Regions from separate parts of the Streptomyces sp. NPDC030814 genome, predicted to be linked through region 2. Evidence: riboswitches for the same ligand, from Rfam matches in the RefSeq annotation. Region 2 holds a riboswitch; the other holds the start of a gene.

Region 1 (9,863 bases), on a different contig from region 2:
ACGAGGGCATCCTGGCCTACTCGAAGATCTGCACCCACGTCGGTTGCCCGATCTCCCTGTACGAGCAGCAGACGCACCACGTGCTCTGCCCCTGCCACCAGTCCACCTTCGACCTCGCCGACGCCGGCCGGGTGATCTTCGGCCCCGCGGGTCACGCCCTGCCGCAGCTGCGGATCACCGTCGGCGATGACGGCTACCTCGAAGCCGTGAGCGACTTCGAAGAGCCCGTCGGTCCTGCCTTCTGGGAGCGCGGATGAGCACTGCAACCACCACAGACGCGCGCGGCAAGCGCGGGAAGGCACCGGCCGGCGAGCGCGTCGCCGACTGGGCCGACGGCCGGCTCGGGATCTACTCCCTGGCCAAGGCCAACATGCGCAAGATCTTCCCCGACCACTGGTCGTTCATGTTGGGTGAGGTCTGCCTCTACAGCTTCATCATCATCATCCTCACGGGTGTGTACCTGACGTTGTTCTTCCACCCGTCGATGAACGAGGTGGAGTACGCCGGCCCGTACGTCCCGCTGCAGGGCCAGCTGATGTCCGAGGCGTTCAACTCGACCATGCACATCTCGTTCGAGGTGCGCGGTGGTCTGCTGATCCGGCAGATCCACCACTGGGCCGCGTTGGTCTTCCTCGCCGGCATGTTCGTGCACATGATGCGCGTGTTCTTCACCGGCGCGTTCCGCAAGCCGCGTGAGATCAACTGGCTGTTCGGCTTCCTGCTGTTCGTCCTCGGCATGTTCACCGGCTTCACCGGTTACTCGCTCCCGGACGACCTGCTCTCCGGCACCGGTGTCCGCTTCATGGAGGGCGCGGTCCTGTCCGTGCCGATCGTCGGCACGTACCTGTCGTTCTTCCTCTTCGGCGGGGAGTTCCCCGGCGGCGACTTCGTGGCCCGGTTCTACTCGGTGCACGTGCTGCTGCTGCCCGGCATCATGCTCGGCCTGGTGGTCGCGCACCTGATCCTGGTCTTCTACCACAAGCACACGCAGTTCGCGGGCCCCGGAAAGACGAACAACAACGTCGTCGGCATGCCGCTGCTGCCCGTGTACATGGCCAAGGCCGGCGGCTTCTTCTTCCTGGTCTTCGGTGTCATCGCGATCATCTCGGCGATCGCCACGATCAACCCGATCTGGACGATGGGTCCCTACCGTCCGGACCAGGTGTCGACCGGCGCCCAGCCCGACTGGTACATGGGCTTCTCCGAGGGCCTGATCCGTGTCATGCCGGGCTGGGAGATCAACTTCTGGGGTCACACGCTCGTCCTGGGTGTGTTCATCCCGCTGGTGATCTTCCCGCTGGTCCTGGTCGCGATCGCGGTCTACCCGTTCATCGAGTCCTGGGTCACCGGCGACAAGCGCGAGCACCACATCCTGGACCGCCCGCGCAACGCCCCGACCCGTACGGCCTTCGGTGTCGCGTGGATCACCTGGTACATGGTGCTGCTGATCGGTGGTGGAAACGACCTCTGGGCGACCCACTTCCACCTGTCGATCAACGCCATCACCTGGTTCGTCCGGATCGCGTTCTTCGTGGCCCCGGTCATCGCGTTCATCGTCACCAAGCGCGTCTGCCTCGGCCTCCAGCGCCGCGACAGGGACAAGATCCTGCACGGTCGGGAGACCGGCATCATCAAGCGCCTGCCGCACGGTGAGTTCATCGAGGTCCACGAGCCGCTCAGCCAGGAGCAGCTGCACACGCTCACGGCGCACGAGCAGTACAAGCCGGCCGAGATCGGTCCCGCGGTCGACGAGAACGGTGTCGCCCGCAAGATCACGCGTGGCCAGAAGCTGCGGGCCAAGCTGAGCAAGGGCTACTACGGCGAGGACAACCAGATCCTCAAGCCCACCGTCGAGGAGTACAAGGAGATCACGAGCGGCCACGGCCACCACTGATCACCCGCTTCGCCACACACGGTCGAAGGGCCCCCGTCCGATCTTCGGACGGGGGCCCTTCGCCGTGCTCGGAGCTGGATAGGGTGAGAGCACTCGATTGCCTTGCGTCCGCGGGCGGTGACTCCCCCGCGGCTACGACCACCAGGAGCGGCTGATGAGCGCTGTGACCCCCGCTGGAGGCGACACCGCGGCGGGCCGTTCCTGGCCCGAGGTGCTGAACGCGCTGCTGTCCGGGCGGGACCAGGACGCCGGCGCCACGTTCTGGGCGATGGACCAGATCATGCGCGGCGAGGCGACGGACGCCCAGATCGCCGGGTTCGTGGTGGCACTGCGGGCCAAGGGCGAGACCGTCGAGGAGATCACCGGGCTGGTGCGGGCGCTGTACGAGCACGCCAACGTCATCGAGGTGTCGGGGCGGACCGTCGACATCGTCGGTACGGGCGGCGACGGCGCCAAGACGGTCAACATCTCCACGATGTCGTCGATCGTGGTCGCCGGTACGGGCGCCAAGGTCGTCAAGCACGGCAACCGGGCCGCGTCCTCGGCCTCGGGCGCGTCCGATGTGCTGGAGAAGCTCGGCGTCAATCTGGAGCTGACGCCGCGGCGGGTGGCGGAGGTCGCCGAGGAGGCGGGCATCACCTTCTGCTTCGCGGTGAAGTTCCACCCGGCGCTACGTCATGTGGCCGCAGCGCGCGGGCAGTTGGGCATCCGCACGGTCTTCAACGCGCTCGGGCCGCTGGCGAACCCGGCGAAGGTGCGGGCACAGGCGGTCGGTGTGGCCGATCCCCGGATGGCGCCCATCATGGCGGGCGTCTTCGCGGAGCGCGGCAACTCGTCCCTGGTGTTCCGCGGCGACGACGGGCTGGACGAGCTGACGACCACGGCGACGTCGCGGGTGTGGGTCGTGCGCGACGGGAAGGTGACGGAGGAGGCGTTCGACCCGCGGGACGTGGGGCTTGAGCTGGTGCCGGTCTCCGCGCTGCGGGGGGCCGACGCGTCCTACAACGCGGATGTCGCACGGCGGCTGCTGGCGGGGGAGACCGGGCCGGTGCGGGACGCGGTGCTGCTGAACTCGGCGGCGGCGCTGGTGGCGCTGGATCCGGGGAGCGGGTCACTGGCGGAGCAACTGCGGGGCGGCATGGAACGGGCCGCGGAGTCGATCGACTCGGGGGCGGCGCGGAGGGTTCTCGAACGGTGGGTCGCGGCGACGAATCGGTAGGGCCGACGCGATCCGTGAGGGCGGCGTGGGGTGCGTTCGCGAGCACGGGCGAGTGGGGGGCTTGTCGCGCGGTTCCCCGCGCCCCCGAAGGCATGGGCCCAGCGGCCCGGCCTTCACCCTGAAAAGCACGGGGCGCAGCCCCGGTCGCTTTTCAGGGGCGCGGGGAACCGCGCGAGAAACGACGATCCACCCGCGCCCGCCAACGAACCGCGCACCCCCGAGCCATTCGGCGCCCGATCCCGCTATCCGGACAGGAGTTGCGCCTCGGCGATCACTTCGCGTACGTTCCTGATCAGGTCATGAGTGACAGCCACAAGGCCCCGGCCGGCTGTCCGGCAACCCTCCGTCCGTGGCGGGGTGCCCCGGGTGAAGACCGGGTCGTAGGCAGCAAGGTCTACGGCAAGCGCGGACCCCTCGCACGCTTGTGAAAAGCGTGGGGCCAGGGGTCCTGGTCGCTCGAGGGAGCCTTCCGTGAGCAAGCGAATGCGATAGGGCCGCCGAGCCCCGCCTCCGCGCACCCTTTTTCCTTCTTCAGCGTGCCTTCCTTCGGCACGCCCTCTCACGGGAGTTCCCATGTCTGTCTCCACCCTTGCCTCCGGCCAGTCCGTTTGTGCCCCGCTGTCCGTTCTCGGCCGAGATGTCACCGTCCCGCTCGTCACCGGCGGCGAGGTCACCTACGCCGCGCTCGACTACGCCGCCAGTGCCCCCGCGCTCCAGCGGGTCTGGGACGACGTGGCGGCGTACGCGCCGTACTACGGCAGCGTGCACCGCGGAGCCGGGTACCTCTCGCAGTTGTCGACGGACCTCTTCGAGAACGCCCGCCGTACCGTCGCCGAGTTCCTCGACTGCCGGGCGGACGACCAGTTGGTCTTCACCCGGTCCACCACGGACTCGCTGAACCTGCTCGCCGCCGCGCTTCCCGAAGACGGCCAGGTGTACGTCTTCGAGACCGAGCACCACGCCTCGCTGCTGCCGTGGCGGAACGCCCGCGTGTCGTACCTGGACGCGCCCCGGACGCCCGCCGAGGCCGTCATCACGCTGGAACACGCCCTCGCCGGCCGGGACCCCCACAGCCCGGCGCTGGTCTGCGTCACCGGCGCCTCCAACGTCACCGGGGAGATCTGGCCGGTGCGGGAACTTGCCGCCGCCGCGCACGCGCACGGCGCGCGGATCGTGCTCGACGCCGCGCAGCTCGCGCCCCACCATCCCGTCTCCGTGCAGGACCTGGACGTCGACTGGGTCGCCTTCTCCGGGCACAAGCTGTACGCGCCGTTCGGTTCCGGCGTCCTCGCCGGGCGCGCCGACTGGCTGCGGGAGGCGGACCCGTACCTCGCGGGCGGCGGTGCCTCCCGCAAGGTGGCCCGGCGTACGGACGGGGGAGTGGACGTCGAGTGGCACGAGACCGCCGCGCGCCATGAGGCCGGCTCGCCCAACGTCATCGGCGCGTACGCCATCGCCTCCGCCTGCAAGGCCCTCACCGAGGCCGGGTTCGACACGCTCGTCGCCCGTGAGCAGCATCTGATCGACACCGTCCGCGCCGGGCTCGCCGAGGTGCCCGAGGTCCGGGTGCTCTCGCTGTTCGGGGACGACGCCCCGCGGGTCGGCGTCATCTCCTTCGTCGTCGAGGGCTGGAACAGTTCCCACTTCGCAGCGGCCCTCTCCGCCGAGTACGGAATCGGCGTACGCGACGGCCTGTTCTGCGCCCACCCGCTTCTCCGCACCCTGCTCGGCAGCGCCCCGCAGACCCAGGGCGAGTGCGGCGCCCCCGAGGCCGCGCCGGGCGAGAAGTCCCTCAACGCGATCCGGGTGAGCTTCGGGGCCGGCACGCCCGACGAGCACGTCGAGCGGTTCGTGGGCGCGGTCAGGGAACTCGTCCGGGACGGCGCCCGGTGGAACTACCGCACCCAGGACGGGCGTTGCGTCCCCGCCACCTGATGCCGCATTGCCCCAAGGGACAACTGTTCGAGGAGGAACGGCCTGCATAGGGTGAGTGGGCGGTCGGTTTTCTGCGGCCGCTCATCACGGGGAGTGCAGATGAAACAGGGGACGAAGGGGCTCGCGGTCGCCGCTGCCCTGACGGTGGGCATGGTGCTGGCGGGCGGGGTGCAGGCGGAGACGGCCGAGGCCGCCATGGGCGACTGCAAGCCCAAGGGTTCCCTCTGCCTGTGGGACGCCAAGAACTACAAACAGAACATCTCGCTGTACAAGGTGCGGGCGTCCCCGTCCTTCAAGTGCGGCAAGGGCGCCTGGAAGCCTCCGCACGCCCACGTCGAGCACAAGCGGCTGCCACGCTCGACGTGGAACCGGACCACCAAGACGTGGTACGGGAAGAACAGCGAGGGTGACATCGAGCAGATCATCCGCAAGACCGGGTTGCGGGGGTCGACCGACCCGGACATCAGCGAGTACAAGTCCATCAGGTCGTACTGCTGGAAGTGACCTCCGACTGAGCCCGTCGGGGCGGTCGCCGGACGGGCGAAGGGCCGCCGCTCGCGCGGCCCCCGGGTCCCGCATGCTCCCCCCGGCGCAATGATCCGCAGCGCCCGCTCGGTGGCCTGCGTGAGAGGCCGCTCGGGCGGAACACGGTCTCGGCGAGGGCCTTGCCGGGCGGTGTCCGGTGGCCGAGGGCGCCCTTCGCGGTGATGACCAGGTCGGCGCAAGCGACGCCCGTTCACCCGTCGGCGTCCGGCAGGCGTGTGCGCCGGGCGTCTGCAGGGCGCCCGCGCCGCGTCCGAGGGGCCCCCGTCGCCGCAGCCGGCCAGGGCCGGCCGTACGCCGGTGTCGAGCGCGGCGCGGACCCGCTCGATCTCTCTCCTCAGCCGTCCAGTCCGATGGCGAACGCGGCCTCCAGGTCGTGCTGCGAGTACGTCCGGAACGCCACATGCGTGTCCGTCCCCAGCACCCCCGGGATCTTGCTGATGCGCCCGGGGATCACCTCGGCGAGGTCCTCATGGGCCTTGACCCGGACCATGGCCACCAGATCGTACGTACCGGTCACCGAGAACACCTCGGTCACCGAGTCGATCGCGGCGATCGACTCGGCGATCTCCGGGATCCGGTCCACGCTGGTCTTGATGAGCACGATCGCGGTGATCACGGCTGGTGTTCTCCCTCGGGGGCCGGAGCTGGGGCATTCGGTTTCACTCTAGTCCTCCGTCCATAACGCCCCCAGGCGTAGACGAACCCCACACCGAACCCGACGAGGTGCGCCAGATAGGCGACCCCCGGTCCGGACGTCTCCCGGCGTGCGGCCAGCCACTGCAGGGTCACCCAGAACGGCAGGGTCACCCACGCCGGGAAACGCAGCGGGAGGAAGAAGAGGAACGGGAACAGGCTCGTCACGCCCGCCCTGGGGAACAGGAACAGGAACGCTCCGAGGACGGCGGAGATCGCCCCGGACGCGCCCACCAGCGACTGCTGCGACCCCGCGTGCGCGACCGCGTACGCCACCAGGGCGAGGTATCCGCAGCCCACGTAGAAGAGGGCGAACTCCACATGGCCCATGCGTTCCTCGACCATCGCCCCGAAGACGAAGAGGAACAGCATGTTGCCGAGGAGATGCAGCCAGGTGCCGTGCACGAAGAGAGCCGTGAGGGGCGTGAGGACCGCGCGCGGCGCGCCGGTGACGAGTTCGACGGGTACGACGCCCCAGCGGCGGAAGTAGGCCCGCTGCGCGGCGAGCAGTTCGTCCCCGGTGCCGTACACGGGGTTCAGGCCCGCCGCCGGACCGATCAGGAAGACCAGACAGCAGGCGGCGATCAGCGCGTACGTCACCGGCGCCGACTCGTTCCGTACGGTCCGGTCGAGCGCCTGCCGTGCGCCGGGGACGGCCCGCGGGCCGAAGACGTGTGCGCTCCACTTGCCGATCATGAACAGAGCATGACGTAACGGGACCCACCCGCACAGACCGCCTCGCCGCCGCAGGGGTTCGTCGCCACCGCCGGAGGCACTCCACGGGCGGACGGGCGGCGAGTACCGGTCAGGCCGTAGGGTTACGAGCCACACGCACCGGGAGTCCGGCGCGCGCATCACGGAGACTGGAAGAAGGAAGAGCAGCCACGATGACGGTTCCCCTGCCGACGGCCACGACCCGCTGGCGCTGCACCCTGTGCGGCAACCTGACGCGGTTCGACGTGACCCGCTCGTCCAAGGTCGTCGAGTACGTTCACCTGGACCTCGCCGGGGAGCCGAAGGTCGAGGAACGCGAGGTGGTCAGTGAGACCATCGAGTCGGTCCGCTGCCGCTGGTGCAACGCCGTGGACCAGGTGGAACTCGTGGACAGGCCGGGCGCCGGCTCCTGACGGAGCCTGTCCCACAGACATTGGGGTGACGGATGGTGGAGACCGCAGGCGGGGGGCCGGGCGACGGCGCCGCTGAGGTGCTCGACCGTCCGCTGCCCGAGGGCGTGCGCCGGCGTGTCGTGCAGATCGTGTCGGACGGGTTCGGCGGCCTGACCGTCGGCGAACTGCCCGCACAGCTCCGGCAGTATGCGCGGTTCGCCCCGAACCGCCGGGTGAAGTTCGCGGGCAACGCGATGGCGGCCGCGGTCGAGAGTGACACGCTTTTCAGACAGCGGATCGGGGAGCGGTTCAGAGAGGCCCACCCGGAGCTGGCCGGTGCCCTGGACACGGGCGCCCCTCCGCCGGCCGCCGACCCGCTGGACGTGGCGGCTGCCGCGTACGTCCTGCGCCCCACGGGCTGGGTGAAGCTGGTCGCGGCGGCCGGCGAGGAGGCCCAGCGGGCGGACGCCGAGCGGGCCGACGAGGAGAACCGTGCCGAACTCGAGCGGCTGCGCGAGCAGCTCGCCGAGGCCCGCGACCACACGAGGGCCGAGACCGAACGGCTGCGCCAGGAGCTGGAATCGGCCAAGAGGGACGCCGACTCGCTGCACCGCAAGCTCCGGGCGGCCCTCAGTGACGTCAAGCGCGGCGAGGCCGCCCTGCGCAAGCTGCATGCCGAGATGGAGGCGCTGCGCGCCGAGGGGCACGCCCAGGTGTCCGCCGCCGAGAGCGAGACCCGGCGGCTGAAGGCCCGGCTCGGCGAGGCGGAGGCCGCCCTGGAGGCCGCCCGGCGGGCGGCCCGGGAGGGGCGCAGCGTCGAGGACATGCGCGTACGGCTGCTGCTGGACACCGTGCTGGACGCGGCCCAGGGCCTCCGGCGGGAGCTGGCGCTGCCGCCGGTCTCCGTGCGGCCCGCCGAGACCGTCGACGCGGTCGAGCCGGGGCGGATGACTCCGAAGGACATCGCCGCCCGCGCGCTGTCCGAGAACGACCCGGCGATCCTGGACCAGTTGCTCGCGCTGCCGCAGGCGCACCTCGTCGTCGACGGCTACAACGTCACCAAGACCGGCTATCCGCAGATGCCCCTGGAGAAGCAGCGGCTGAGGCTTCTCGGCCAGTTGTCGCAGCTCGCCGCGCAGACCGGCGCCGAGGTCACCTGTGTCTTCGACGGGGCCGAGCTGGCCGCGCCCGTGCTGCTGGCGCCGCCGCGCGGGGTGCGGGTGCTGTTCTCCAAGCCCGGCGTCACCGCCGACGAGTTGATCCGGCAGCTGGTGCGGGCCGAACCGCCGGGGCGGCCGGTCATCGTCGCCTCCACCGACCGCGAGGTGGCCGACGGCATCGCCAAGGCGGGCGCCCGGCCGGTGGCTTCGGCGGTGCTCCTCAAGCGGCTTTCCTGACCCTTCGGCCCCATCCGCGCCAACCGCAACGTACGGCCGGTATGACCGAATTGACGGAACTGTTGCGCAACGTAGCGTCAATCGAGCATTACTAGATGTGTGTTGAGTGTAAATAGTGCGCCGCGGGATGCGATTTTTCCCGCCTGGGATTTGAAGTGATCACCATTAGGTCACTAGGGTCTGGGCTCAAACCTCTGGACGGGTGATCGTTGCCGCCGGTCCCCCTCGGGCGATCGCTCACAAGAAGGAGTTCACCTACCGTGGCGTCCCACCGTCGACCCAAGCAGCCGAGTCGTGCACGAGTGAGCGTGCTCACCACCGCCGCCGCCGCTGCCGTGGCACTGACCTCGCAGGCGGCCAACGCCGCCCCCAGCGACAAGCCGAGCAAGGAAGAGGTCAAGGCCAAGGTCGACGCGCTCTACGAGGACGCGGGCCGGGCCACCGACAAGTACAACGGGGCCAAGGAGAAGCAGGAGAAGCTCCAGAAGGAGATCTCCACCATCCAGGACAACGTCGCCCGCGGCCAGGAAGAGCTCAACAAGCTGCGGGAGGGCATAGGCCAGGCGGCCAGTGCCCAGTACCGCACGGGTGGCATCGACTCCTCGATCCAGCTCTTCCTCTCCGCCGACCCCGACGACTACCTGGACAAGGCCGCCACCCTGGACCAGTTGAGCAGCCAGCAGGTCGAGCAGCTCAAGAAGATCCAGGAGAAGCAGCGGGCGCTCGCCCAGCAGCGCCAGGAGGCCGCCGAGAAGCTCGAGGACCTCGCCGAGACCCGCGAGACCCTGGGCAAGAAGAAGAAGGAATACCAGAGCAAGCTCGCCGCGGCGCAGAAGCTCCTCAACACCCTGACCGCCCAGGAGCGGGCCGCCCTCGCCGAGGAAGAGCAGCGCGCCAGCCGCGACGCCGGCGAGCGCGTCGAACTCGGCAAGGACGTGCCCGCCTCCGACCGTGCCGCCGCCGCGCTCGCCGCCGCCGACACTCAGCTCGGCAAGCCCTACGTCTCCGGTGGCAGTGGCCCCAACTCCTATGACTGCTCCGGCCTCACGCAGTGGGCGTACGCCCAGGCCGGT
Region 2 (9,863 bases):
CAGCGGCACATTCGGCGGAATTGGATCACTACCGCCGGGTACTGGGGAGACTTGGCGAAAAGTCCGGGACCAGTGGCATGCTCAGCTCAGCGACGCCATGGAGGCGGGCTCGAACGCCTTCAGCTCGTCGAAGCGGTCGCCCAGCACCTTCGCCGCCCACTCGGGGTCCTGGAGCAGCGCACGACCGACGGCGACAAGGTCGAACTGCTCGTCCTCCAGGCCGTCGAGCAGGTCATCGATGCCCCGGACCTCGGAACTCTCACCCTGGTAGGCCGTGGTGACATCACCGTGGAGGCCGACGGAGCCGACGGTGATCACGGGCTTGCCGGTGAGCTTCCTGGTCCAGGCGGCGAGGTTGAGGTCGGAACCCTCGAACTCGGGCTGCCAGTAGCGGCGGGTGGAGGCGTGGAAAGCGTCGACGCCGGCTTCCGCGAGCGGGGCCAGCAGCGTCTGAAGCTCCTCGGGGCTGTCGACGAGCCGCGCGTCGTAGGCGCCGAGCTTCCACTGCGAGAACCGGAAGATGACCGGGAACGTCGGCGAAACCGCCGCGCGCACGGCGGCCACGACCTCCGCCGCGAACTTCGTACGGGCGACGAGGTCACCGCCGTAGGCGTCGGTGCGGCGGTTGGTGTGCTCCCACAGGAACTGGTCGATCAGGTAGCCGTGGGCGCCGTGGAGTTCGACGCCGTCCATGCCGATGCGCTCGGCGTCGGCGGCGGCCTTGGCGAACGCCGCCACGACCTCGTCGATGTCGGTCTGCGTCATGGCCCGGCCGCCCTCCGCGACACTGCCGTCACCGCGCAAGCCGGACGGACCGAGCACCGGCGCCTCGGGGAACGGGGGCTTCCCCTGCTCCCGGACGGTCCCGATGTGCCAGAGCTGCGGCACGATCGTCCCGCCCCCGGCATGCACCGCCTCGACGACCTTCGCCCACCCCGCGAGCTGCTCCTCCCCGTGGAACCGGGGCACCCCGTCGCTCTCCCCCGCCGACTCGTGCCCCACATACGTTCCCTCGGTCACGATCAGCCCGACGCCCGCTGCCGCCCGCCTCCCGTAGTACGAGGCCACATCCGCCCCGGGTACCCCGTTCGGTGAGAAGTTCCTGGTCATCGGGGCCATCACGATCCGGTTCGGCACGGTCAGCCCATTGATGACAGCGGGCCGGGACAGTACATCAGCGGCACGGGAGGTGGACGCGGTGGTCACGTGGGACTCCTCGGAGAGGTCGGTGAGACATCGAGTGGTTCGGTCGGTCACTTCGGCGCCCCGCACGCACTATATGCACATGCATGGATCGCTGTACTCGTCAACCGCCCCGCCCGCCACGGCATTCCGCCGACGGGCGGCGATCCGTGTGACCCCGGACACGCCCGAGGGCGGCACCCCCTGCCGGAACAGGGAGTGCCGCCCTCGGTACTGACGGACCGGGTCCGAACCTTCTCGCTACGAGGAGGCTCAGAAGTCCATGTCACCGCCCGGCATGCCGCCGCCGGCGGGCGCGGCGGCCTTCTCCGGCTTGTCGGCGATGACGGCCTCGGTGGTGAGGAAGAGCGCGGCGATGGAGGCGGCGTTCTGCAGGGCGGAACGGGTCACCTTCGCCGGGTCGATGATGCCGGAGGCGATCATGTCGACGTACTCACCGGTCGCGGCGTTCAGGCCGTGGCCGACCTGGAGGTTGCGGACCTTCTCCACGACGACGCCACCCTCGAGACCACCGTTGACGGCGATCTGCTTGAGCGGGGCCTCCAGCGCGAGCTTCACGGCGTTGGCGCCGGTCGCCTCGTCACCCTCCAGCTCCAGCTTCTCGAAGACCTGGGAGGCCTGGAGCAGGGCCACGCCACCACCGGCGACGATGCCCTCCTCGACGGCAGCCTTCGCGTTGCGAACGGCGTCCTCGATGCGGTGCTTGCGCTCCTTGAGCTCGACCTCGGTCGCGGCACCGGCCTTGATGACGGCCACGCCGCCCGCGAGCTTCGCCAGGCGCTCCTGGAGCTTCTCGCGGTCGTAGTCGGAGTCGCTGTTCTCGATCTCGGCGCGGATCTGGTTCACGCGGCCGGCGACCTGGTCGGCGGAGCCGGCACCGTCGACGATCGTGGTCTCGTCCTTGGTGATGACGACCTTGCGGGCGCGGCCCAGGAGGTCCAGGGTCGCGTTCTCCAGCTTGAGGCCGACCTCCTCGGAGATGACCTCGCCGCCCGTGAGGATGGCGATGTCGCCGAGCATGGCCTTGCGGCGGTCACCGAAGCCCGGGGCCTTGACGGCGACGGACTTGAAGGTGCCGCGGATCTTGTTGACGACCAGGGTCGACAGGGCCTCGCCCTCGACGTCCTCGGCGATGATCAGCAGCGGCTTGCCCGACTGCATGACCTTCTCCAGGAGCGGGAGCAGGTCCTTGACGTTGGAGACCTTGGAGTTGGCGATGAGGATGTAGGGGTCCTCGAGCACCGCCTCCATGCGCTCCATGTCGGTGGCGAAGTACGCCGAGATGTAGCCCTTGTCGAAGCGCATGCCCTCGGTGAGCTCGAGCTCCAGACCGAAGGTCTGCGACTCCTCGACGGTGATGACGCCTTCCTTGCCGACCTTGTCCATGGCCTCGGCGATCAGCTCGCCGATCTGGGTGTCGGCGGCGGAGATGGAGGCCGTGGAGGCGATCTGCTCCTTGGTCTCGACCTCCTTGGCCTGGTCGAGCAGCGCACCGGAGACGGCCTCGACGGCCTTCTCGATACCGCGCTTCAGGGCCATCGGGTTGGCGCCGGCGGCGACGTTGCGCAGGCCCTCGCGTACGAGCGCCTGGGCGAGGACGGTCGCGGTGGTCGTACCGTCACCGGCGACGTCGTCCGTCTTCTTGGCGACTTCCTTGACCAGCTCGGCGCCGATCTTCTCGTACGGGTCCTCGAGCTCGATCTCCTTGGCGATGGACACACCATCGTTGGTGATCGTGGGGGCGCCCCACTTCTTCTCGAGGACGACGTTCCGGCCCTTGGGGCCGAGCGTCACCTTGACGGCGTCCGCGAGCTGGTTCATGCCGCGCTCGAGGCCGCGCCGCGCCTCCTCGTCGAACGCGATGATCTTGGCCATGTGAAGTGGTCCCTCCAGGACTGGGGGTGATTCCTTCGGACCGCGCCCGCGCCCGCGACGGACGGCTCGCCTGCCTCGTGGTTCCTTGCCCCACCTGGCCTGCGGGCCTCACCGACCCGGTCCTTCGTTGTCACTCTCACCTTCAGAGTGCTAACGCCAATGATTAGCACTCGGCATGGTCGAGTGCAAGCGCCTCCGGGTGATCCGCAGGTGAACGCGCCCCTGCGCGCCCGGTCCGCGCCCCGCCCGCGCGGCCGTCGGCGGACGCTTCGGCGGGGTGCGGACACGCGGAAGGGTCCGCACCCCGAGTACGGGGCGCGGACCCTCCGAGAAGAACGAAGAACGTCGCTGCTAACCGGCGCGTTGCTTCAGCCTGCGAGACGGACCATGTCCGCCTGCGGACCCTTCTGACCCTGCGAGATCTCGAACTCGACCCGCTGGCCCTCTTCCAGGGTGCGGTAACCGTCCATCTGGATCGCGCTGTAGTGGACGAATACATCCGCACCACCGTCGACCGCGATGAAGCCGTACCCCTTCTCCGCGTTGAACCACTTGACGGTGCCCTGAGCCATGCCTAACTCCCCTATTACTGGCCCTTGCACAGATCCGCACTTCGCGGACCCGGGTCAGACCTCACCCCCCAACGGTTGGGGGTGTGCGCCGGAACGCGTCGACCGCGGCTGAATGTATCTGCCCAACTGCCGTCTGCAACAGGTCAATCGGACGAGAAAATCTGGACAGGCCCGGTCGGGAATGTACGAACAATTCCCCTGAATTCAGGGCAAGTCGGGCCCCATAAAAGGAGCGAAACACGCAAATGCCCTACAGACTTTGGCTACTTCATATAGGGCGTGCGGCGCGATTGGATATGCACCCGGCATGAAATCACAATGACGATCGGACCGGGTTCCCCAACTGTACCGTGCTCAACCATAGAGAATTGCCCCCTCCGCTTCTCTCGCGGTGGGGGCAATTCGATGAACAGTCCGTAATCACTGTTACCGACGGTTACTACCGACGGGTACGGAACGGGTTCAGCCGCCGGCGACGGCCGGGATGATCGACACGCCCGCCCCGTCCGGCGTTGCGGTCTCGAGGCCCTGCTCGAACCGCACGTCGTCGTCGTTCACGTACACGTTCACGAACCGCCGCAGCTTCCCCTGGTCGTCGAGGACGCGCGCGGCGATCCCGGTGTGGTTCTTCTCCAGGTCCGCGATGACCTCGGCGAGGGTGGCACCTTCGGCCTGCACCTCGGCCTGACCGCCGGTGTAGGTGCGAAGGATGGTGGGGATGCGAACGCTGACGCTCATGACGTGTGACCTCCGGGTGTGTGCGGCAGAGCTATGGGGCGCGGGGTTGTGTTGGATCTGCGGCTGCCGCCGCGTGGGCGCGACCGGCCCCCACGGGCCCGCAGACGAACGACTACCAGGCCTTACACAAGCCCGGCCTCACGGAACGAATCGAGGTTGGGCCGAATGGTCGCGGTGAGCCCCGTCCCGGCGACCGCGTCCAGCGTCTTGAGACCGTCACCGGTGTTGAGCACGACGGTCGTCAGCGCCGGGTCCAGCAGCCCGTTCTCGATCAGCTTCTTGGTGACCCCCACGGTCACCCCGCCGGCGGTCTCCGCGAAGATCCCCTCGGTCCGGGCGAGCAGCTTGATCGCGACGACGATCTGCTCGTCGGTCACGTCCTCCACGGCCCCGCCGGTCCGGCGGGCGATGTCGAGGACGTACGGCCCGTCCGCAGGGTTGCCGATCGCCAGCGACTTGGCGATCGTGTCCGGCTTCTGCGGCCGGACGACGTCGTGGCCCGCCTTGTACGCGACCGACACCGGCGAGCAGCCCTCGGCCTGCGCGCCGAAGATCTTGTACGGCTTGTCCTCGACGAGCCCGAGCTTGATCAGCTCCTGGAGCCCCTTGTCGATCTTGGTGAGCTGTGAGCCGGAGGCGATCGGCACGACCAGCTGGTCCGGCAGCTTCCAGCCGAGCTGCTCGCAGATCTCGTACGCGAGGGTCTTGGAGCCCTCGGCGTAGTACGGCCGGAGGTTGACGTTCACGAACCCCCAGCCCTCGCCGGCCGGGTCGCCGATCAGCTCGGAGCAGAAGCGGTTCACGTCGTCGTAGTTGCCCTCGATGCCGACGAGCTCACCGCCGTAGACGGCGGCCATGACGACCTTGCCCTGCTCCAGGTCGTGCGGGATGAACACGCAGGAGCGGAAGCCGGCGCGGGCGGCGGCGGCACCCACGGCGCCGGCGAGGTTGCCGGTGGAGGAGCAGGAGAGCGTGGTGAAGCCGAAGGCGCGCGCGGCCTCCAGGGCCTGGGCGACGACGCGGTCCTTGAAGGAGTGCGTCGGGTTGCCGGAGTCGTCCTTGATGTAGAGGCCACCGGTGACGCCCAGCTCACGGGCGAGGTTGTCGGCCTTGACGAGGTGGGTCCAGCCGGGGTTGAGGTTCGGCTTGGTGGCCACGTCGGCGGGGACGGGCAGCAGGGGCGCGTACCGCCAGATGTTCGCGGGGCCGGCCTCGATCCGCTTGCGCAGCTCCTCCGTGTCGTAGGCGGAGTAGTCGTACGCGATCTCCAGCGGGCCGAAACACTCCTCGCAAGCGAAGACCGGTCCGAGGGGGACGCGGTGACCGCACTCCCGACAGCTCAGGGCGGCGGCGGGGCCGAGGTCGACGCTCTTCGCGGCACCGTCGGCGGTCGTGGATTCGGTTGCAACAGTCTGCGCAGCCATGTGAGGCGAGGCCCTTTCTCCTCATCTTCCTCACGACGCATCTCGCCGTGAGACGGATTTGGCACCTTCCCTAGCCGGACCTCGCCACGGCGACGTGACAAGACAGCTGGAGGGTTGCCGGGGCTTCATCGGGCCGTATCCCTCTGCCCCTCTGGATGAGCGGTATTTGGTTGTATACGCACACGAGCACCGACATGCGATGGTCATCAGCGTTGTTCAAGACTGTAACCGAAGGCCAGGACAGTTGAGAGAGCCGTCCGAACCGCGAGATGAACGCAGAGGAGCCGCGCACTGTGCTGAAGGAAGTCGAGCGCTGGCTGAGCACCCGCTCCTGGTCCGTGACCGATCGCCCGCTCCACAAGATCCTTGCCGCCAAACGGGCATCGGGCCAGACCGTCAGTGTCGTCCTGCCCGCGCTGAACGAGGAGGAGACGGTCGGCGACATCGTCGCCGTCATCCGCCATGACCTGGTGGAACAGGTCCCGCTCGTCGACGAGGTCGTCGTCGTCGACTCCGGATCGACCGACCGAACCTCCGAGGTCGCGGCGGCGGCCGGGGCACGGGTCGTCCACCGCGACGACATACTCCCGCGCCTGCCCGCCGTGCCCGGCAAGGGCGAGGTCCTGTGGCGGTCGCTGCTGGTCACGACCGGCGACATCGTCTGCTTCATCGACGCGGACCTCAAGGAGTTCTCGTCGGACTTCGTCTCCGGGATCGTCGGGCCACTGCTCACCGACCCCGGCGTCGACCTGGTCAAGGCGATGTACGACCGTCCGCTCGGCGCGGCCGCCGGCCAGGGCGGCCGTGTGACGGAACTCATGGCCCGCCCCCTGCTGAACATGCACTGGCCGCAACTGGCGGGCTTCGTCCAGCCACTGGGCGGCGAGTACGCGGCCCGCCGCTCCCTCCTGGAACGGCTCCCGTTCCCCGTCGGCTACGGCATCGAACTGGGCATGCTCGTCGACGCGCTCCATCTCGTCGGCCTCGACGCGCTCGCCCAGGTCGACGTGGGCGTCCGCAAACACCGCCACCAGGACGGGCAGGCCCTCGGCCGCATGTCCGCGGCGATCTACCGCACGGCCCAGCTCCGCCTGGCCCGCGGCCACCTGATCCGTCCCGTCCTCACCCAGTTCGAACGCGGCGAGGAGGGCTTCGAGCCGCGCACGTACTCGGTGGACCTGGAGGAGAGGCCGCCGATGGTGGAGATCGCGGAGTACGCGGAGCGGAAGGCGGCGTAGGGAGCGGGGGTACGGGTTCGTTGCCGGATGCGGGTGGGTGAGTGGCTGGTCGCGCAGTTCCCCGCGCCCCTGAAGGATCGGGCCTTCGGCCCGCCCTTCACCGGAAAAGCACGGGGCCGCAGGCCCCTGCTTTTCCAGGGGCGCGGGGAACTGCGCGAGAAACCACGAACTGCCCGCACCCGCCGACGCACACGTCCCCCCCACCCCCCAGGGCGCTCCTGTATACGGCCGAACCGCACGTTTGAGCGGTTCGAACGCGGGCTAGGTTGAGCCGTATGGCATCAACGCACGCTGCAGCCCAGGTGCTGGTCGCCTCCAACCGCGGCCCCGTCTCGTACACCCAGGACGACTCCGGCGGTCTCACCGCGAAGCGCGGCGGCGGCGGACTCGTGTCCGGCCTGTCGGCGATCGGCCCCGACGCCGACGCGCTCTGGGTCTGCTCGGCGCTCGGCGACGGCGACCGCGAGGCCGTACGCCGAGGGGTCGGCGAGCCCGGCGTACGCATGCTGGACATCCCGGCCGACATCCACCACGCCGCGTACAACGGCGTCGCCAACTCCACGCTCTGGTTCGTGCACCACATGCTGTACCAGACCCCTCTGGAGCCCGTCTTCGACGCGGAGTTCCGCGCCCAGTGGACCGCGTACGAGACGTACAACCGCTCTTTCGCCGAGGCGCTGGCGCAGGAGGCGGCGGACGGCGCGGCCGTACTCGTGCAGGACTACCACCTGACGCTCGTGCCGAGGATGCTGCGCGAGCTGCGTCCCGACCTCAGGATCGGCCACTTCTCGCACACGCCGTGGGCGCCCGTGGACTACTTCCGGCTGCTGCCCGACGACATCGCCGCGGAGGTGCTGAGCGGCATCCTCGGCGCCGACCGCGCCGCGTTCCTCACCCGGCGGTGGGCGGACGCGTTCACCGCGTGCTGTCACGCCGTACTGGGCCCGGGCGCCACCTCCGGCACCCGGATCGGCGTGCACGGGCTCGGCGCGGACGCGGACTTCCTGCGGAGCCGCGCGCACCAGGCGGACGTCGACGAGCGGATCGTCGCGCTGCGCGAGCAGATCGGGACGGCTCCCGACGGCACCCCGCGCCGCACGATCGTCCGTGTCGACCGCACGGAACTGTCCAAGAACATCGTGCGGGGCCTGCTGGCGTACCGGCAGCTCCTCGATGACCGGCCGGAGTGGCGCGAGCGCGTGGTGCACGTGGCCTTCGCGTATCCGTCCCGGCAGGACCTCGCCGTGTACCGGGAGTACACCGCCGAGGTCCAGCAGGTGGCCGCCGAGATCAACGAGCGGTACGGGACGCCGGGCTGGACCCCGGTCGTCCTGCACGTCAAGGACGACTTCGCCCGCTCCCTGGCGGCGTACCGCCTGGCCGACGTCGCCCTCGTGAACCCCATCCGCGACGGCATGAACCTGGTCGCCAAGGAGGTGCCACTCGTCGCCGACACGGGGTGCGCGCTGGTGCTGTCGCGGGAGGCGGGGGCGTTCGAGGAGCTGGGCGAGGACGCGGTGGTGGTCAACCCGTACGACATCGGGGGGACGGCGGCGGCGTTGCACGAGGCGCTGTCGATGGGGGCGGAGGAACGGACGGAGCGCGCGAAACGCCTGACGGCGGCGGCGACGGCGCTGCCGCCGGCCCAGTGGTTCCTGGATCAGTTGGGGGAGTTGCGGGCCCAGTAGCCCGGGGGTACGGGGTACGTGGGCGGCCGCGGGTGGTTCGTGGTCGTTCGCGCAGTTCCCCGCGCCCCTGAAAAAGCGACCGGGGCCGCGCCCCGTGCTTTTCGGCTGCAGGCCGGGCCGCAGGCCCATGCCTTCAGGGGCGCGGGGAACTGCGCGAGAAACCACAGCGCACCCGCGCCCGCCCCACCACAGGCGGCCCCGGGCTACTGGGCGCCCCCCGCCCCCACACACTCCGCGATCCGCGCCAGCAACCGCACCACCCCCTCCGGCCCGTCCACCACCAGATCCGCCCGCTCCGACAGCTCCGTCACCTCCGTGCTGCCGCTGCACACCAGCAGCCCGGGCACGCCCTCACCCCGCAGTTTCTCCACCGCGGCGAACGCGGGCAGGTCCCCGAGGTCGTCACCTGCGTAGAGGACGGCCGTCGCCGCGGAATCGACGACGTGCCGACGGAGGGCGACGCCCTTGTCCATGCCCGGGGGCCGGAGTTCGAGCACCATCCGGCCCGGTTCGACGATGAGGCCGTGGCGCGTGGCGAGGTCCGTCAGGGGCGCGCGCAGGACCTCGAACGCGGCTTGGGGATCGGCCGCGCGCCGGGTGTGGACGGCGACGGCCCGCCCCTTCTCCTCGATCCAGGTGCCCTCCCCGGCCCCCGCGCGCTCCAGCACCGCGGGGAGTTCCGCGCGGACGGCGGTGACACCGGGGTGCGGGGGCGGCGCGGTGACCGTGTCGGTCGCGGCGTCCCAGCGTTCGGCGCCGTAGTGGCCGAGCACCGTGAGGTGTTCCAGACCGAGGACGCCGGAGAAGCCTCCGTGGCGGACGGCGACGGCGGCGGGGCGGCCGGTCACCACGGCGACGGAGCGGACCTTCGGGGCGAGTGCGGCGAGGGCGGCGACCGCGTCGGGGTGGGCGCGGGCCTGTTCGGGGTCGGGGACGATCGGTGCGAGCGTGCCGTCGAAGTCGAGCGCGATCACCGTACGGCCGGGGTCGGCGAGGATCGCGTCGAGCGCGTCCCGGCCGGCCGGGGTCACAGGTGTCGGCAAGGTGGCCTTGGGGTTCTCGGAATCCTTGTGGCTGCCCATGCCGTCGACCTTATCCGTCACCGCTCGGCCCGGCGGGCCTCCC

Evidence for each region. A riboswitch is a leader RNA that binds a small molecule or an ion and turns the genes downstream of it on or off. The one in region 2 is predicted to bind S-adenosylmethionine.
Region 1: another riboswitch for S-adenosylmethionine. It lies ahead of ACZ43N_RS08085 (aminotransferase class V-fold PLP-dependent enzyme); the one in region 2 lies ahead of thrC (threonine synthase).

What each region holds. Positions count from the first base shown of each region.
Region 1 is NZ_JBVIDX010000003.1:274,197-284,059, forward strand. Features, by position in the region: gene qcrA (cytochrome bc1 complex Rieske iron-sulfur subunit) at 1-257, shown strand, start outside; gene qcrB (cytochrome bc1 complex cytochrome b subunit) at 254-1,894, shown strand; gene trpD (anthranilate phosphoribosyltransferase) at 2,049-3,113, shown strand; SAM riboswitch class IV at 3,409-3,525, shown strand; gene ACZ43N_RS08085 (aminotransferase class V-fold PLP-dependent enzyme) at 3,687-5,048, shown strand; gene ACZ43N_RS08090 (hypothetical protein) at 5,148-5,552, shown strand; gene ACZ43N_RS08095 (Lrp/AsnC family transcriptional regulator) at 5,929-6,210, opposite strand; gene ACZ43N_RS08100 (rhomboid family intramembrane serine protease) at 6,207-6,983, opposite strand; gene ACZ43N_RS08105 (hypothetical protein) at 7,175-7,414, shown strand; gene ACZ43N_RS08110 (NYN domain-containing protein) at 7,447-8,790, shown strand; gene ACZ43N_RS08115 (C40 family peptidase) at 9,051-9,863, shown strand, end outside.
Region 2 is NZ_JBVIDX010000017.1:163,386-173,248, forward strand. Features, by position in the region: gene ACZ43N_RS30080 (NADH:flavin oxidoreductase) at 82-1,206, opposite strand; gene groL (chaperonin GroEL) at 1,456-3,078, opposite strand; gene ACZ43N_RS30090 (cold-shock protein) at 3,447-3,650, opposite strand; gene ACZ43N_RS30095 (MoaD/ThiS family protein) at 4,113-4,388, opposite strand; gene thrC (threonine synthase) at 4,511-5,812, opposite strand; SAM riboswitch class I at 5,831-5,974, opposite strand; gene ACZ43N_RS30105 (glucosyl-3-phosphoglycerate synthase) at 6,106-7,050, shown strand; gene ACZ43N_RS30110 (alpha,alpha-trehalose-phosphate synthase (UDP-forming)) at 7,326-8,738, shown strand; gene otsB (trehalose-phosphatase) at 8,942-9,820, opposite strand; gene ACZ43N_RS30120 (DUF3263 domain-containing protein) at 9,838-9,863, opposite strand, start outside.